One region of the Streptococcus sp. SCPM-O-B-15304 (M98) genome, then DNA from elsewhere that is predicted to be linked to it. Evidence: predicted binding sites of a transcription regulator. Region 1 holds the regulator's gene; the other holds the start of a gene.
What was found. The regulator CtsR, encoded in region 1, represses protease genes until heat stress. The targets are predictions, from matches to a motif close to TTGGTCAAAAAAGGTCAAANA.
Positions count from the first base shown of each region.

Region 2: the regulator CtsR is predicted to act here: its motif matches at 4,269-4,289, upstream of AC3E7H_RS07295 (ATP-dependent Clp protease ATP-binding subunit).

Region 1 is NZ_JBYQGQ010000011.1:57,133-65,280, forward strand. Features, by position in the region: gene AC3E7H_RS07545 (ATP-dependent Clp protease ATP-binding subunit) at 7-2,439, opposite strand; gene AC3E7H_RS07550 (CtsR family transcriptional regulator) at 2,446-2,904, opposite strand; gene AC3E7H_RS07555 (ABC transporter ATP-binding protein) at 3,020-3,748, opposite strand; gene AC3E7H_RS07560 (ABC transporter substrate-binding protein) at 3,748-4,755, opposite strand; gene AC3E7H_RS07565 (ABC transporter permease) at 4,790-5,548, opposite strand; gene AC3E7H_RS07570 (thiamine-binding protein) at 5,511-5,801, opposite strand; gene cls (cardiolipin synthase) at 6,088-7,620, opposite strand; gene AC3E7H_RS07580 (3-oxoacyl-[acyl-carrier-protein] synthase III C-terminal domain-containing protein) at 7,792-8,148, opposite strand, start outside.
Region 2 is NZ_JBYQGQ010000010.1:61,870-70,017, forward strand. Features, by position in the region: gene AC3E7H_RS07270 (SIALI-17 repeat-containing surface protein) at 1-864, opposite strand, end outside; gene AC3E7H_RS07275 (bifunctional methylenetetrahydrofolate dehydrogenase/methenyltetrahydrofolate cyclohydrolase) at 1,102-1,956, opposite strand; gene AC3E7H_RS07280 (amino acid ABC transporter ATP-binding protein) at 2,089-2,823, opposite strand; gene AC3E7H_RS07285 (amino acid ABC transporter permease) at 2,823-3,506, opposite strand; gene AC3E7H_RS07290 (DUF1797 family protein) at 3,703-3,933, shown strand; gene AC3E7H_RS07295 (ATP-dependent Clp protease ATP-binding subunit) at 4,330-6,582, shown strand; gene AC3E7H_RS07300 (NUDIX hydrolase) at 6,671-7,120, shown strand; gene AC3E7H_RS07305 (DUF1827 family protein) at 7,184-7,483, shown strand; gene AC3E7H_RS07310 (GNAT family N-acetyltransferase) at 7,711-8,148, shown strand, end outside.

The DNA of each region.
Region 1 (8,148 bases):
ACAATTTTAAACAATTTCAAATTTTAATTGACCAGCTTTGACACCAATTTTCAGAGTCTTGCCAGCTTCCAATTCACCTTTAAGGAGAAGCTCTGCTAGCTTGTCTTCTACTTCCGTTTGCAAAGTTCTACGAAGTGGACGAGCCCCCATCTCTGGATCATAGCCTTGCTGAGCTAGAAGTTTAAGGGCAGATGCTTGGAGTTTCAAGTCAATTCCTTTTTCTGCTAGGCTTGCAATCAATGGTTTGACCATAATCTTAACTACTTCCTGCATATCTTGACTTGACAAGCTATGGAAGACTACCTTCTCATCAATACGGTTGATAAACTCTGGACGATAAGCCTTTTTCAGCTCCTCAAACATACGTTTTTCCATATTTTCTTGGTCAAAACGAATATCCTTAGCTCCAAATCCAACTGTTTTATCATCACGAAGGGCTGTTGCACCAAGGTTTGACGTCATGATAATAATGGTGTTTGAGAAATCAACCTTGCGACCTTTACTATCTGTCAAGACACCATCATCCAAAACCTGTAAGAGTACATTAAAGATGTCTGGGTGCGCCTTTTCTACCTCGTCAAAGAGAAGTACTGAGTACGGTTTATTGCGAACCTTCTCGGTCAACTCTCCACCTTCTTCGTAACCCACATAACCTGGAGGAGCTCCGTTGAGACGGCTAGCTGCAAATTTCTCCATATACTCACTCATGTCAAAACGGATAAGGGCTGATTCGTCATCAAAGAGGACTTCTGCCAAAGCCTTAGCCAATTCGGTCTTACCAACACCTGTTGGTCCTAGGAACATGAAGGATCCGATTGGACGTTTATGACTACGAATACCAGATTGATTACGGCGAATAGCACGACTGATACTAGATACAGCCTGTTCCTGTCCGATCACACGTTTATGCAGTTCAGCTTCAAGGTTGAGATACTTCTTGGCATCCGTTTGTGTCAATTTTTGAACAGGAATTCCTGATAAGCGACTCAAGGTGGTCAAAATATCAGATTCTTCTACTACATCTTTATAAACAGGTACTTCCTGCTCTTTTGCAATGAGTTGAGCTGCTTGCTTCCATTTTCCATCCATCAAGGCCTTATCAGCTGGTGTTAAACCTGACTCTTCTTGTTTAGCGTGTTTCGATTTATTTTGCACTGTTGCTGCCGCTTCATCCAAAAGATCGATTGCTGAGTCTGGTAAATGACGACTCGTCAAATAACGATGTGCCATTTTGACAGCTGTTTCGACTGCATCGTCTGTAATTTGGACATGGTGGTGTTTCTCATAAGTTGCTTTCAAGCCCTGCAAAATAGCCATACTATCTGCTAAACTTGGCTCCTCAATCATCACCTTTGCAAAGCGACGAGAAAGGGCTGCGTCTTTTTCGATGTGCTTTTGATACTCTTCCTGAGTAGTCGCACCGACAGTTCTCAGAGTTCCACGCGCCAAGGCAGGTTTTAGGATATTGGCCGCATCCAAGGTCGAATCAATCCCACTTCCTGAACCCATAATGGTATGCAGCTCATCGATAAAGAGGATGACCTTGCCATCTTCCTCAATATCTTTGATGATGTTGTTCATACGTTCTTCAAAGTCACCACGGAAACGAGTTCCCGCAACCACATTCATCAAATCAAGCTCTAAAACTCGCATTTTAGCCATCTCAGTTGGTACATCTCCGTTGGCAATACGTTGCGCAAGACCAAGTGCCAAAGCTGTTTTACCGACACCTGCATCTCCAACTAGGACTGGATTATTTTTTGTCTTACGGCTCAAGATTTGAATCATACGAGAGATTTCTTGGTCACGCCCGATGACTGGTTCCAATTTACCTGAGCGAGCTTGCTCTGTAAGATCATGCGTATAATCTTCCAAACCTCCACTTGGTGTCTGAGGCATGCCCATCATATTAGCCATAGAATTTTGCTTGTCCGCTACCGTACGATGGCGTTGACGAAGGGCCTTCAAATCATCTCTAGTCCAACCAGCACGCGCTTCAAGACTACGACGAAGTCCAGCAATCTTGACCTGATCCTTCTGATCTTCGTAAGAAAATCCCGCTTTTTCTAGAATACGAGTAGCCAAGGCATTGCCATCATGTAAGATAGCATAAAGCACGTGCTCTGTTCCTAAAACCTTGGCATGCACCACAGAAGCTACATGCTCTGCTTCCAACAACAATACCTTCAAACGGTGTGAAAAAGGCAACTCCTGATAATTTTCCTTATCGCTATACTTTGTTTCAGTCAGCTCTATAGCAACTTCCTCCAGACGATCAATCTCATAGGGAAATTCATTTAAAGTCGCCCCAGCTACACTGTAACTATGATTGGCCATAGCAATCAATAGGTGCCAAGACTCTAGGTATTCTGCCCCAAAATGACTTGCGACCAGAAAGGCACTGTCTATACATTCTTTCAATGCTTTTGAATATTTCATTTAGTTCTATTTTCCTTTTCTATCTACCTCTTGTAATAACTGTCGGAGCATATTGGCACGGATAAGATTGGCATCCTCACCTAGAACTCGGTCTGTCGCCATTGCTAGTAATAGATTCATCTCCTGACGAGTCACTAAATCCTGTTCAAACAAGAGTCTTAAAACATCTTCAAAGATAACTAGGCTGACTTCTTCGCCCACCGAATACAGTAAATCGCGAAGCATTTCATGGTGGTTTGAGAATTCAATCCGTCCTATACGAATGTAGCCACCACCACCACGCTTACTTTCAACCAAGTATCCCCTGCTTTCTGTAAAACGAGTCTTAATCACATAGTTAATCTGACTAGGAACAACCTGGAAAGTATCTGCCAACTGACTCCGTTGCAACTCCACAATACCAGATTGATCTAAAATTGCCTTGATGTAGGCCTCAATATGATCTGATGTATTTTTAAGTCTCATAACAAACCCACCTCTCTTTAAACCTTGACTATCTTTGACTATTATACCGAAATTTTTTCATTTTTAAAAGAAAAAGGGGCTGGTAATGAATAATCCTCACCAACTCCCTATCTTTCTACTTATCTAAGCCTAATTCTGCCAAGATTTGACGTTTGTAGGCAATCTTTTGGACTTCCTTGTCCTCGTCTTCAGACCAATCTAGTTTAATTTCTGAAACAATCTGCCCCGGGCGATTTTTCAAGATATAGATACGGTCGCTAAGGTTAAGGGCCTCCTCGATACTATGCGTAATGATGAGTGTCGTCAGGCCTAGCTGTTTATGAATATCAAGATACCAGGCATGAAGTTCCATTTTGGTCATCTCATCCAAGGCACTAAAGGCCTCATCTAGAAGAAAGAGCTTGTGCCCGAAAAGATAGGTCCGAAGTAAGGCCACACGCTGGCGCATCCCACCACTTAGTTCATGAGGATACTTGTCCCGGACAGCCGTCAACTGAAAAGTCGCAAGGATTTCATTCGCACGGGCAATGGCTTCCGCCTTATCCACCTTTTGGATCAAGAGGGGCAGGATGATATTACCAAGCACCGTCTTGTGCTCCAAGAGCAGATCCTTTTGTAGCATATAGCTCACGCGCCCCTTGGGATTTTCCTCCCCGTCAAGAATGATTCGCCCAGACTGGACTTCTAAAATCCCCGCAATCAGGTTAAAGAGGGTAGTCTTTCCTACACCACTGGGGCCTAGGATAGAAACCACTTCACCTGAAGTCACTTGCAGGTTAATATCCTCTAAGATCTTTTCATCATCGTAGGCATAGCTTACGTGTTCTAGTCTAATTTCTGTCATTATTTTACAAATTCATTAGTGAAACCTTTGTCAGTCAAGTCTTCCTTGAGGATTCCATTTTCCTTATCCCATTTGTAGAAGGAATTCCAACGGTCAGCATCAAATTGTCCCCATTTGTCCTTGTCGCTTGCGTATTCTTTTGACAAGTATTTCTGAGATTCGATGACAAAGTCACGTTTATCCTTGAGCTCAGGTGCATTCTTGATGAGGATATCTGCAGCTTCTTCTGGGTGCTCCATAGCGTATTGGTAACCTTTTTTGATGGCTTGAATGACTTTGCGAGCTTCTTCTTTGTTGTCTTTCAGATAATCGTTGTTTGCAATGATAACTGGTGAGTAGTAGTCAAACTCCTTGACATAATCTTTCAAGTACATGAAGTTAGCGTCCACACCTTGAGATTTGGCAAGAATCCCATCCCAACCATAATAAATCCAGGCAGCATCAAAAACGCCATTGGCAATCGGTGTGATTGAGTTTGAGTCGTTGTTTGGTACTTTTTCGACCTTCTCAAAGTCTCCACCCTGAGATTCTACCAAGGTTTTCAGCATAGCAAGCTCAGTTGGGTCATTCCAAGTTCCATATTTCTTACCAACCAAGTCTTTAGGACTGTTAATGTTGTCAGACTTACGAGAGATGATCCCTGATGTGTTGTGCTCAACGATAGCTGCAACTGCTGTAATACCTGCTCCTTTTTCCAATTTCTTAGCCATATAGTCTTGGAAGTACACTGCAAATGGCGCCTTACCATTGATAACCAAGTCAGAAGAGCTTTCTTCAGGTGGCAATTTCAAGTCAACATCCACTCCAGCTTCTTTAAAATAGCCTTTTTCTTTGGCAACATAAAGCCCTGTGTGGTTAGTATTTGGTGTCCAATCTAGGATAAAGTCAATTTTTTTGAGTTCTGCTTCTTTGTTATCCTTAGAAGCAGTTCCTTGGCCGCAGGCCACAAGCAAAATAGCTACAAAAGCTGTTACAATCGTAAAAAACACTTTCCATGTTTTCTTCATTTTTATTTCCTCTTTTCTTTTTCCAAAACGCTCTTTAAGTACGTTTCCATTTAATCACATATTTTTCACTAATATCAACCAACTTCATACCCAAAAGGCTGATCAGCGATACCAGAATAATAATGGCAAACATGGTATCATACTGAAACAGTTTCTTGGACTGAATCATGTAGACACCTAGGCCTTCAAAGCCTCCCAACCACTCAGATACCACTGTTGTGATAAAGGCGTAGGAGACACTAACCCTGAGTCCTGCATAAAAGTAAGGTAGGCTGACAGGGATTTTAAAATGCCAAAGGATTTGCCAAGGATTGGCGCGCATCAAACTAAATAAGGTCAGCATGTCCTTGTCACAATGCCTAAATCCATCCAAAATGCTGACGATGATAGGGAAGGTTGTCGTCAAGATAATCAAGACAATCTTGGGCAAGATTCCGTAACCTAGCCACAAGACCAGTATAGGGGCTATGGCAATGGTTGGTATGGTCTGGACAACTACCATCATAGGGTAAATCAAGTCATTGAGCCAACCCAAACTATCCATAAGGACAGCCATGATACAGGCTATCAAGACACCCAAGACCAAACCGAGCAAAGCTACTCTCAAAGTTGCCCAACTATGGTACCAAAGAAATTCTCTATCACGAACAAAAGACTGAAGAATTTCAAGAGGTGTCGGCAAGATAAACTTTGGTAAGAGTTTTAACAAACCCGCTACCTGCCAAAGAGATAAGACACCCAAAAATCCTAGCAGACTAATATGTCGTCTCATTATATTTTTCAAGTTTCTCATCGATACTTAAAATCTCTCCTACATTTATTTTCACATTGGCAAAAACATTATCTGCCCCTTGACCTGCCACTTCTAGCGCTTCTTTGAGAATGCGCATGAGTTGTTCAAAGTCTCCCTCTAAGACCGTTTCAAAGGGGGTCACTACCATGGTAACTCCTTGAGCTTGCAGGTAAGCAATGACTTGATCGATAAGGGCTATGCGGTCAATCCCTTGTGACAGGGGTAAGATTTGTAAAGCAATGCTTGCTTTCATTAAAACCTCCTTCTAAGTTACAGTTTTTCTTTGTAAAAAAAGAAAAACCTCTTTCATATATGAAAAAGGTGCAAAATTAGGCTAAGTATTCGTTCCCTACGCTGGCATTACCCAGATCAGGTGCGGTCGAAGTTTAACACTTCCTCTCAGACTGTACACAGACTCCCATATATTATATGGACATATGATAACGCAAAATAAACAAGATGTCAAGGAAACTGCTTACAGAAAAAGAGACGGCAAACCTTCTCTTTCTCTAATTATACAGATGAACTAGCTCTTTCAATTAAAGCATAGGGGCGAATAACTGAGCTACTTCTTTGATTAATGTTTGATACCAAGTAGGCTTGATTGTTCCAGGAAAAATTTCTTGCGATACTTCAAAAATCTCTTCAAAGTCCTTACGAATAGCTGCAATAGACGGTGTTTCGTACAATAAAACTGCATTTTCATAGTGGTGAACCAAGCTGCGATAATCAAGATTTATGGTTCCAACAACCGCAAATCGATCATCAACAATCATTTGCTTACTATGGATAAAACCAGGAGTATACTCGTAGATACGTACACCAGCAGACAAAAGATTAGGATAAGACCCTCGAGTTACTAACTGGATGAGCTTTTTATCTGGGATAAATGGAGTTATAATTCTCACATCTACGCCTCGCATAGCCGCATTTTTGATATCCTCTGTCAAATCATAATCAATAATGAGATAAGGCGTGGTGATATAGACAAAATCTTCCGCTTGATTAATCAGATTTTGATAGACGATTTTACCCACCTTCATCTGGTAGATTGGTTTTGGCCCACTACCATATGGAATACATAGACCGCCACCTGGTCGTGTCTGATTTTCCAAATGATACTGATCAAAGTCACTGATTTCTCCACGGTTGATATACCAGTTCATGAGAAATAGTCTTGTAAAGGCTTGAGTCGCCGGACCATCGATACGAATTCCACTATCCTTCCAATGTCCAAAACGTTCAATCTGATTGATGTATTCGTCTGCAAGATTAATCCCGCCAGTATAGGAAATCTGCCCATCAATGACTAATATTTTTCGGTGGTCACGGTTATTATAGGCCACCGTCATACGAGGAATCACCTTATTAAACTTATGAGCATCGATCCCTTTAGACCGCAAATGAACCGTATAATCTCCCGGCAAGGTCACCATACAACCAATATCGTCGTAGAGCATCTTGACCTCAACTCCCTGAGCTGCCTTTTCTTCCAGAATCTCAAGAATGCTATCCCACATCAATCCCTCTTCGACAATGTAGTATTCTAGAAAAATAAATTTTTTAGCTCTCTTTAGATCCTCCAGCATCTGTTGCCACATTTTCTCACCATTTGCAAAGAATTGTGAGTCTGTCTGATCATAAACTTCTGCATTACTGTCCATATGCAATAAGGCATTGATAATTCCGTAAGCAGATTTATCAGTTTCCTGTATATCTTGATGAAGACTATGTTCGCCCTTTTCATGAGATGCGATAGAACGAAGTTCCTGTAATTGTTTAAATTCCTTTTTTGATAACCGACGCTCACCAAACATGATATAAAGCAAGGGACCAAAAACAGGGACAAAAGTAACAATCAACCAAGTCACCTTGCTCTCTGGCGACATGGAACGATTGACAATCGCTATAACGGTTGCTATGCTGATCAGAAACACAAGAATGACCCAAACAAGTGGAGCAATCTGGCTCATGTAAAGAATAATTCCAAAAATAACAAATAATTCTATCAGGATAATCGCAATACTAAAGCCATACTTGGACATCAATAGTCGAAATTTTCTAGTCCCCATATCTCCCTCTCAACTTCTAAGTATACTCCCTCATATACTATCTGAAAACGCTTATTACCTTCTAGTATACTTAGTTTCATAAAACTTATCAAGCTTTTTCTGTATAGGCCGATAGTTCTACGTTTAAAATTAATTTAAAAAGCAGGCCACTTATATGTGCCTGCTCTCGTTTTACAATTTCAAAGCCAACATATTGACCGTCATACCAGCTGCAGTTCCCATCAAGAAGATGGTATCTCCTTCCTTCACATAGCCATGATCGAGTGCATAGGCCAAGCCAAAAGGTACCGCAACGGAAACCATATTTCCATACTCACTGACAATATTGAGATACTTGTCTTTACTAACTCCTAGTTTATCCATAACAAGTGGTAATGCTCGGCTAGCTTGGTGTGGAATAATATAGTCTACAGCATCTTTAGAAATACCTGATTTCTCTTGGAATTCTTGAAACATTTCTGGAATGACACGAGCAGAAAGCAAGAGGATCTTCTTCCCTTTCATATCAAACATGAAATTGGTCTTCGT
Region 2 (8,148 bases), on a different contig from region 1:
ATTGACATAGACTTTAGAGTCCATGTAGACACCATCAAAGTTGATCCGAACATCCTTGTCCTTAGCAGCTTCGTCAACCGTGAAGGTCTTACGATACCAGGCAGTACCCCCGTTTAATTGACCACCTTCATTTCGGGCAGGAGACTTGTGATCAAAATCAAAATAAATGCTCCAGTCATGAGGAAGGTTCAACTTAGACCAGTCATGAACATCCACATCTTTCTTAGAAAAGTCACCCTGAGCGTTTAGTTTAAAATACCAGTCTTTGTTGAAATTTTGTTTTCTCTCTTCAAGGAGCTGATTTTCTTTTTCCTTCTCTTTTGTAGCTTGAGGTGATTCACTTGCAGAAGCTTTTTCTTCCTTGCTTTTATCATCCGTTACAGGTTTATTTTGATTAGGTGTATCAGTATGTTCTTCTCGAACTGCTGGCTTTTCAGAACTTGCTTCTGAAATTATAGACTCTTTCCCCTCTACTTCAGCAGCAGGTTTTTCAGTTTTTTCAACTTTGTCTTCTTTAGGGCTGACTACTTCCGCTTCCTTTTCTTCCTTAGGACTTATTGCCTCAGTCACCTTTTCTTCACTTGCTGGTTTTGCGGATTCAACCGCATCATTTCCTTCTTCAGTAGCGGAATCTTGTGGGCCATTTTGCTCAGCTTTTGCAATGGCTGCAGCAAGATCATCCGGAAGCTTATCTAAAGGTTGAACTTGATGAATCGTTTCCTCGCTGGGACTTGCTGCTTCAGTTTCAGCAGCTTGAGCCACCTGAAGACCAAATATACTAGCTCCAATCATAACCGAAGCCGCACCAATGGCAAATTTACGAATACTATAATGACATCGTCTTTCAAAAAATCTCTTATCCATTATTGTTCCTTTCCAATATTCTAGTAAGCGATTACATTTTACTCCAAAAAATAAACCTCCCTCTAGACGCTTACTTATTTTATCCATATAAATATTGATGCTTTTAATATATCAAAATAGTAGAGTTTTTTCAATAATTTGTAGAAGTTTTACTGTAATTTTATTAAAATAAGTGCAAGAAAAAACAAGTTCACTTTTTAGAACTTGTTTCTTCACTATCTAAAATAAATGCTTGTTCTATCTATCCAAGCTACGCAATGCAGCCTGATAAGTTTGCTCCATTAGCATAGTAATGGTCATAGGCCCAACTCCACCAGGTACAGGCGTGATATGACTAGCTATTGGCGCAACAGCCTCATAGTCAACATCTCCACAGAGCTTGCCATTTTCATCTCGGTTCATCCCCACATCAATAACAACAGCCCCAGGTTTGACAAAGTCAGCAGTCACAAATTTGGCACGACCGATTGCTACCACAAGAATATCAGCTTTAGAAGCTACCTTAGCAAGGTTATGAGTTCGTGAGTGGGTCAAGGTTACAGTTGCATTCTTAGCCAACAGTAACTGGGCCATGGGTTTCCCAACAATATTGGAACGACCAATGACAACTGCATTTTTACCTTCTAAGTCAATCCCATACTCATGAAACATTTCCATAATACCAGCAGGAGTTGAAGGAATCATAACTGGGTGACCAGACCAAAGGCGTCCCATGTTGAGCGGATGAAAACCATCCACATCCTTTTCTGGATCAATGGCTAGTAGAACAGCCTCTTCATCGATGTGTTTTGGTAAAGGCAATTGAACCAAAATCCCATGCCAAGCTGGATCTTGATTGTATTTGGCAATCAATTCCAATAATTCCTCTTGGGTAATTGTTTCAGGAACTCGCACGACTTCACTTTGGAAACCTGCAGCTATCGCTGAACGTTCCTTGTTACGAACGTAAACCTGACTGGCTGGATTGTCCCCAACCAAAATAACCACCAAACCAGGCACCAAACCTGTCTCTTCCTTCAATTTCGCAGTCTTTTCAGCCAATTGTCCTTGTAGCTTGGCTGCAAGAGCCTTGCCATCAATAATCTGTGTCATGTGTTTTCTCTTTTCTAACAAATATCTTCTATTATATCAAAAAAACACTTGTCCCTCTAACACTTCTTACCTAAGAGACTTTATAGTCTGAAACTATAAGAAAAGGCCCACTTGGAGCTTTTCATGATATTCTTACAAAACCTTACTCAAGAAATCCTTGGTTCTTTGTTCTTGGGTTTGTTCAAAGACTTGCTCTGGAGTTCCGTCTTCGACAACAACACCGTCAGCCATAAAGATGACACGGTCTGCTACTTCACGCGCAAAGCCCATCTCATGTGTTACGATGACCATGGTCATACCTGACTTGGCAAGTTCCTGCATAACCGCTAGTACTTCCCCTACCATTTCTGGGTCTAGGGCAGAAGTCGGTTCATCAAAGAGTAGGACATCTGGTTCCATGGCAAGACCACGAGCAATAGCGATACGTTGTTGCTGCCCACCAGACAAACTTTGTGGATAAGCATTTGCCTTATCTGGTAAACCAACTTTTTCCAAGAGCTCATGCGCTCTTTTCTCAGCAACTTCCTTACTTTCCCCTTTGGTCTTGATAGGAGAAAGCGTGATGTTATCCTTCACTGTCATATTGGGGAAGAGATTGAACTGTTGGAATACCATTCCCATCTTTTCACGCATGGCAAAGAGGTCGTTTTTCTTATCTGTAATGTCTACTCCTTCAAAGATAACCTTTCCTTTTGTCGCTTCTTCGAGGAGATTCATAGAGCGAAGGAGGGTTGACTTCCCGCTACCTGACGGTCCGATAATCACCACTACTTCTCCCTTTTTAATCTCCAGATCAATTCCTTTTAAAACTTCATTCTTTCCAAAGCTTTTATGAAGGTTTTCAATTTTAATTAGCGTTTCAGTCATTATTTTTTCTCTCCTTGTCCCATACGATTTTCAAAAGCTTTCAAGGCTAGTGTCAAGATAGAGGTCATAATCAAGTAGTAAAAGGCTGCAAATAAGAGTGGAGTTAAAGGCAAGTAGGTGGTTGTTGACACCGTTGTAGCTCCATTCCACAATTCCATGACACCGATTGCTGACAAGAGTGAACTATCCTTGATAATGGTAATAAACTCATTCCCCAAGGCTGGCAAGATATTCTTGATGGCCTGTGGCAAGATGACATAGCGCATAGCATTTTTAGGACGAATCCCTAGAGAGTAAGCCGCCTCTAATTGCCCTTTAGGTACTGCATTGATACCAGCACGAACTGTTTCTGATACATAGGCACCACTATTCATAGAGATAATGATAATCCCTGGAATCAAACGTGAAAAATCAACTCCCAAAACTCCAATCTGAATTGTCGGAGCATTGATATGCATAAGAGCAAAAGCAATCATGATCTGTACCATCATAGGTGTTCCACGGAAAATCCAAATATAAACATTGGCAAGCCAAGCTATGGGCTTCATTTTCGAACGTTGAGCAAAAGCCAAGACTACCCCTAAAATTGTCCCCAAAAAGACAACCAAAACAGAGATCAAGACTGTTACAAGAGCACCATAGTTAAAATATGGCAGATATTTAGGTAAAAAAGAAAAATTCATAAATCCACTACTTTCTAATTTCTAACTTAAAACTTGTATGAGTATAACATGTTTTGAATAAAAATGCAATCATTTTCCTTTTATTTTCAATAAAATTTCAAAGAAAACAGAAATAGCGAGAAATCTTAGTTTTTTCTAGTCAAGTGGATACTCTTTATGGTAAAATAGTAACGATAAGAAATGGAGGAGAATCAAAATGGAATCACATTTGGTTAGAATCATCAACCGCCTAGAAGCAATGACAAAAGATGGTGGTAACTTAAAACGTAACTTTGAGCGCGAGGGAGTTGTTGTAGCTGAAGTTGCTTTTAACCATGATGAAGAAAATGGCCCAATCTTTACACTTCGTGATGTTGAAGCTCGTGAAACATATACTTTTGACAGCATCGACTTGATTGCGATGGAAATTTACGAACTTCTATACTAATAATAGATATACAGAGGTTGGGACAAAAGATCCCGACCTCACTTTTTATTAGCAATCAAACTTTGACGCGGTAGCTGATTGGACTTTTCGTTCGTCTTTTAGACTCCCAAAACTCCTAATCATCTTCGCGGGGCTGGGACTACGAAATCGAAACTTTGTCTATCGATTTCTGTCCCACCGCCTTTCACCAACGAGAATCCTTTTTGTATGACAAATAGGATTTTTTTCTTGCTATCAAAATCTTCTCCAGATTAGCGCTCTACTATTTATAGTGCTAGTATCCAATCTTTTTACTTGAATTGCCCAATAATCATGATATAATTAAATTATATACTTGTTTGACTATTTTTGACCTTTTAGATTTAGTCAAGACTAAGAAAGAAATGAGGTGGCGGTATGCTCTGTCAAAACTGTAAAATCAATGACTCAACGATTCATCTTTATACCAATCTCAATGGGCAACAAAAGCAAATCGATCTTTGCCAAAATTGCTACAAAATTATCAAAACAGATCCTAACAATAGCTTATTTAAAGGAATTACAGATTTAAACAACCGTGATTTTGATCCCTTTGGAGACTTCTTTAACGATCTCAACAACTTTAGACCTTCTTCTAATAACAACAATATCCCCCCAACTCAGTCAGGCGGTGGATACGGTGGAAATGGTGGCTATGGTTCCCAAAATCGTGGTCCTGCTCAAACACCACCACCAATTCAGGAAAAAGGACTCTTGGATGAATATGGTATCAATGTCACTGAGATTGCCCGTCTTGGAAATATTGACCCTGTAATTGGCCGTGACGAAGAGATTATCCGTGTCATTGAAATCCTCAACCGCAGAACAAAAAACAACCCTGTCCTCATCGGTGAGCCCGGTGTTGGTAAGACAGCTGTTGTCGAAGGTTTAGCTCAGAAAATTGTTGACGGTGATGTTCCCCATAAGCTTCAAGGCAAAGAAGTCATCCGCTTAGATGTCGTTAGCCTTGTTCAAGGAACAGGTATCCGAGGTCAGTTTGAAGAGCGCATGCAAAAACTCATGGAAGAAATTCGTGAGCGCGAGGATGTTATTCTCTTCATTGACGAAATTCATGAAATTGTCGGTGCTGGTTCAGCAGGAGAAGGGAATATGGATGCAGGAAATATCCTAAAACCAGCTCTTGCTCGTGGCGAACTCCAACTGGTTGGTGCTACTACCCTCAATGAATATCGCATCATCGAAAAAGATGCTGCCCTTGAACGTCGTATGCAACCTGTCAAAGTTGATGAACCAACCGTTGAAGAAACCATTATTATCCTGAAAGGTATCCAAAAGAAATACGAAGATTACCACCACGTTCATTATACTGACGGCGCTATCGAAGCGGCCGCTACCCTTTCTAACCGCTACATCCAAGATCGTTTCTTGCCAGACAAGGCCATTGACCTTCTAGATGAAGCTGGTTCAAAAATGAACTTAACCTTGAATTTTGTAGATCCTAAGGTCATCGACCAACGCTTAATCGAAGCAGAAAATCTCAAGGCACAAGCAACCCGCGATGAAGATTTTGAAAAAGCAGCCTACTTCCGTGACCAGATTGCCAAATATAAGGAAATGCAAAAGACCAAGGTAACGGATCAGGATACCCCAATCATCAGCGAAAAGACGATTGAACACATCATCGAACAAAAAACTAATATTCCAGTTGGTGATTTGAAAGAAAAAGAACAATCTCAACTCATCAACCTAGCAGATGACCTCAAGGCTCATGTTATTGGTCAAGATGATGCAGTTGATAAGATCGCTAAGGCTATCCGTCGTAACCGTGTTGGACTCGGTACTCCAAACCGTCCAATCGGTAGCTTCCTTTTTGTTGGTCCTACCGGTGTCGGTAAAACAGAACTTTCTAAACAGCTGGCCATCGAACTCTTTGGTTCTGCTGACAGCATGATTCGCTTTGACATGAGTGAATACATGGAAAAACACAGCGTGGCTAAACTCGTTGGTGCCCCTCCAGGATACGTAGGCTATGATGAAGCAGGTCAATTGACTGAAAAAGTTCGTCGTAACCCCTACTCACTAATCCTCTTGGATGAAGTTGAAAAAGCCCATCCAGATGTTATGCATATGTTCCTTCAAGTCTTGGACGATGGTCGTTTAACGGATGGTCAAGGTCGTACTGTTAGCTTTAAAGACGCCATCATTATCATGACCTCAAATGCAGGTACAGGTAAGGCAGAAGCTAGTGTTGGATTTGGTGCTGCTAGAGAAGGCCGTACTAACTCTGTTCTTGGAGAATTAGGCAACTTCTTTAGCCCAGAATTCATGAACCGTTTTGATGGCATTATCGAATTCAAGGCCCTCAGCAAGGAAAATCTCCTTCAAATCGTTGATCTCATGTTAGATGATGTCAATCAACGTCTCTCAAGCAATAACATCCATTTAGATGTAACAGATAAGGTTAAGGAGAAACTTGTAGACCTTGGTTATGATCCAAAAATGGGAGCTCGTCCACTACGTCGTACCATTCAAGATCATATCGAAGATGCGATTACAGACTACTACCTTGAAAATCCAAGCGAGAAAAACCTCAAAGCCGTCATGACTAGCAATGGTAAAATCATGATTAAATCAAAAAATAAATTGGAAACAGTTGACTCAAATGACTAATTCCACATACTAAAAGAATGTTCTTACTTGACAGTAAGAGCATTCTTTAATATGATAGAAAGAAAGCGCACACATAAAGGAGAAATTTATGACAAATCCAACCTTTGGAGAAAAAAAAGAGGGTGTAACCTACAAAACTAGATATGGTGTTTATGCAGTCATCCCTGACTCAGCACTTGAAAAGATTATCCTCGTTCAAGCTCCAAATGGTGCATGGTTCTTGCCTGGTGGCGAGATTGAAGCAGGTGAAGATCATTTTGAAGCTCTCAAACGAGAACTGATTGAAGAATTAGGTTTTACAGCTGAGATTGGCACTTATTATGGACAAGCAGATGAATATTTCTATTCCAGCCATCGTGATACTTACTACTACAATCCAGCCTATCTTTACGAAGCTACTTCTTATCAAGAAATCCAAAAACCTTTGGAGGACTTCAATCATCTAGCTTGGTTCCCAATCGATGAAGCCATTGCTAACTTAAAACGTGGCAGTCATAAATGGGCAATTGAAGCCTGGAAAAAACAGCATCAAGTTTAAATTAACTTTTCCAATTTTTCCAAAAAGTGCTATAATAGAAATAGAAACACAGGAGGAAAGCCTATGAAGCTCATCAACACTACTAATTCTCACTCAAACCTTGTTAAAAGCCAACTGGAGAGTACCGACGCTACACTCGTAGAAGTCTACTCTGCAGGCAACACTGATGTTATCTTTACTCAGGCACCGCTTCATTATGAAATCCTCATTTCCAATAAACATCGTGCTATCCGCGAACAAGAAATAGAAAAAATCCAAGAATTTTTCTTGAATCGCAAGATCGAAAAGCAAAATATCGATGAAGCTAATATCAAGACCCTCTACTCTGAAAAATTGATTGAAATCTCAATCCCAACAAAATAAAACTTAGCAATATTTGGACAACACTCTAAAAATTCTAACTTTTTAGAGTGTTCTTTGTCTGTCTAATCCTATATTCTAGAATCAGATTCAGTGTTACAGAAAGAGTTTTCTAACAATCCTTCAACTGACTAAGTTTGGCAATATTTTTTTTTAAAACTCGGTACTTGATCATCAAAACAATTAATTTTACTATTATAATTTACTAACATTAAAAAAGGAGCTCATAAATGGAGAAAATAGTATACAGAAAAGCAAGGCTAGACGAATACCAAAAAATTGGAAAAGTAATAGCCGATAGCTTCTTTGATTATCCATTTTTAACTCTAATCATAGATGATCTCAAGAAACCTGAAAACTATCCTGCTTTTTTAGAACTATTGGAAAGTCTCCTGACTCGCCTCTATATCAAAGAAGAGACCTGTTTAGTAGCTGAACAAGACGCAGAAATCCTAGCTGTCGCCTTATTACAACAAAATGATTTTTCTATCCTATCTTACTTGCTAAATGGTGTCATAAAACTGTTTCGCTACATTAGTCCTCGAAATTTTTTGAAGTATCTTGATTTAGTAGACCGTTCCGAAGAACATTTGAAAAAATCTAATAGCTTTGACTGGTATTTGATGCTCCTTGCAGTCAATTCATCCGTTAAAGGACAAGGTGTGGGC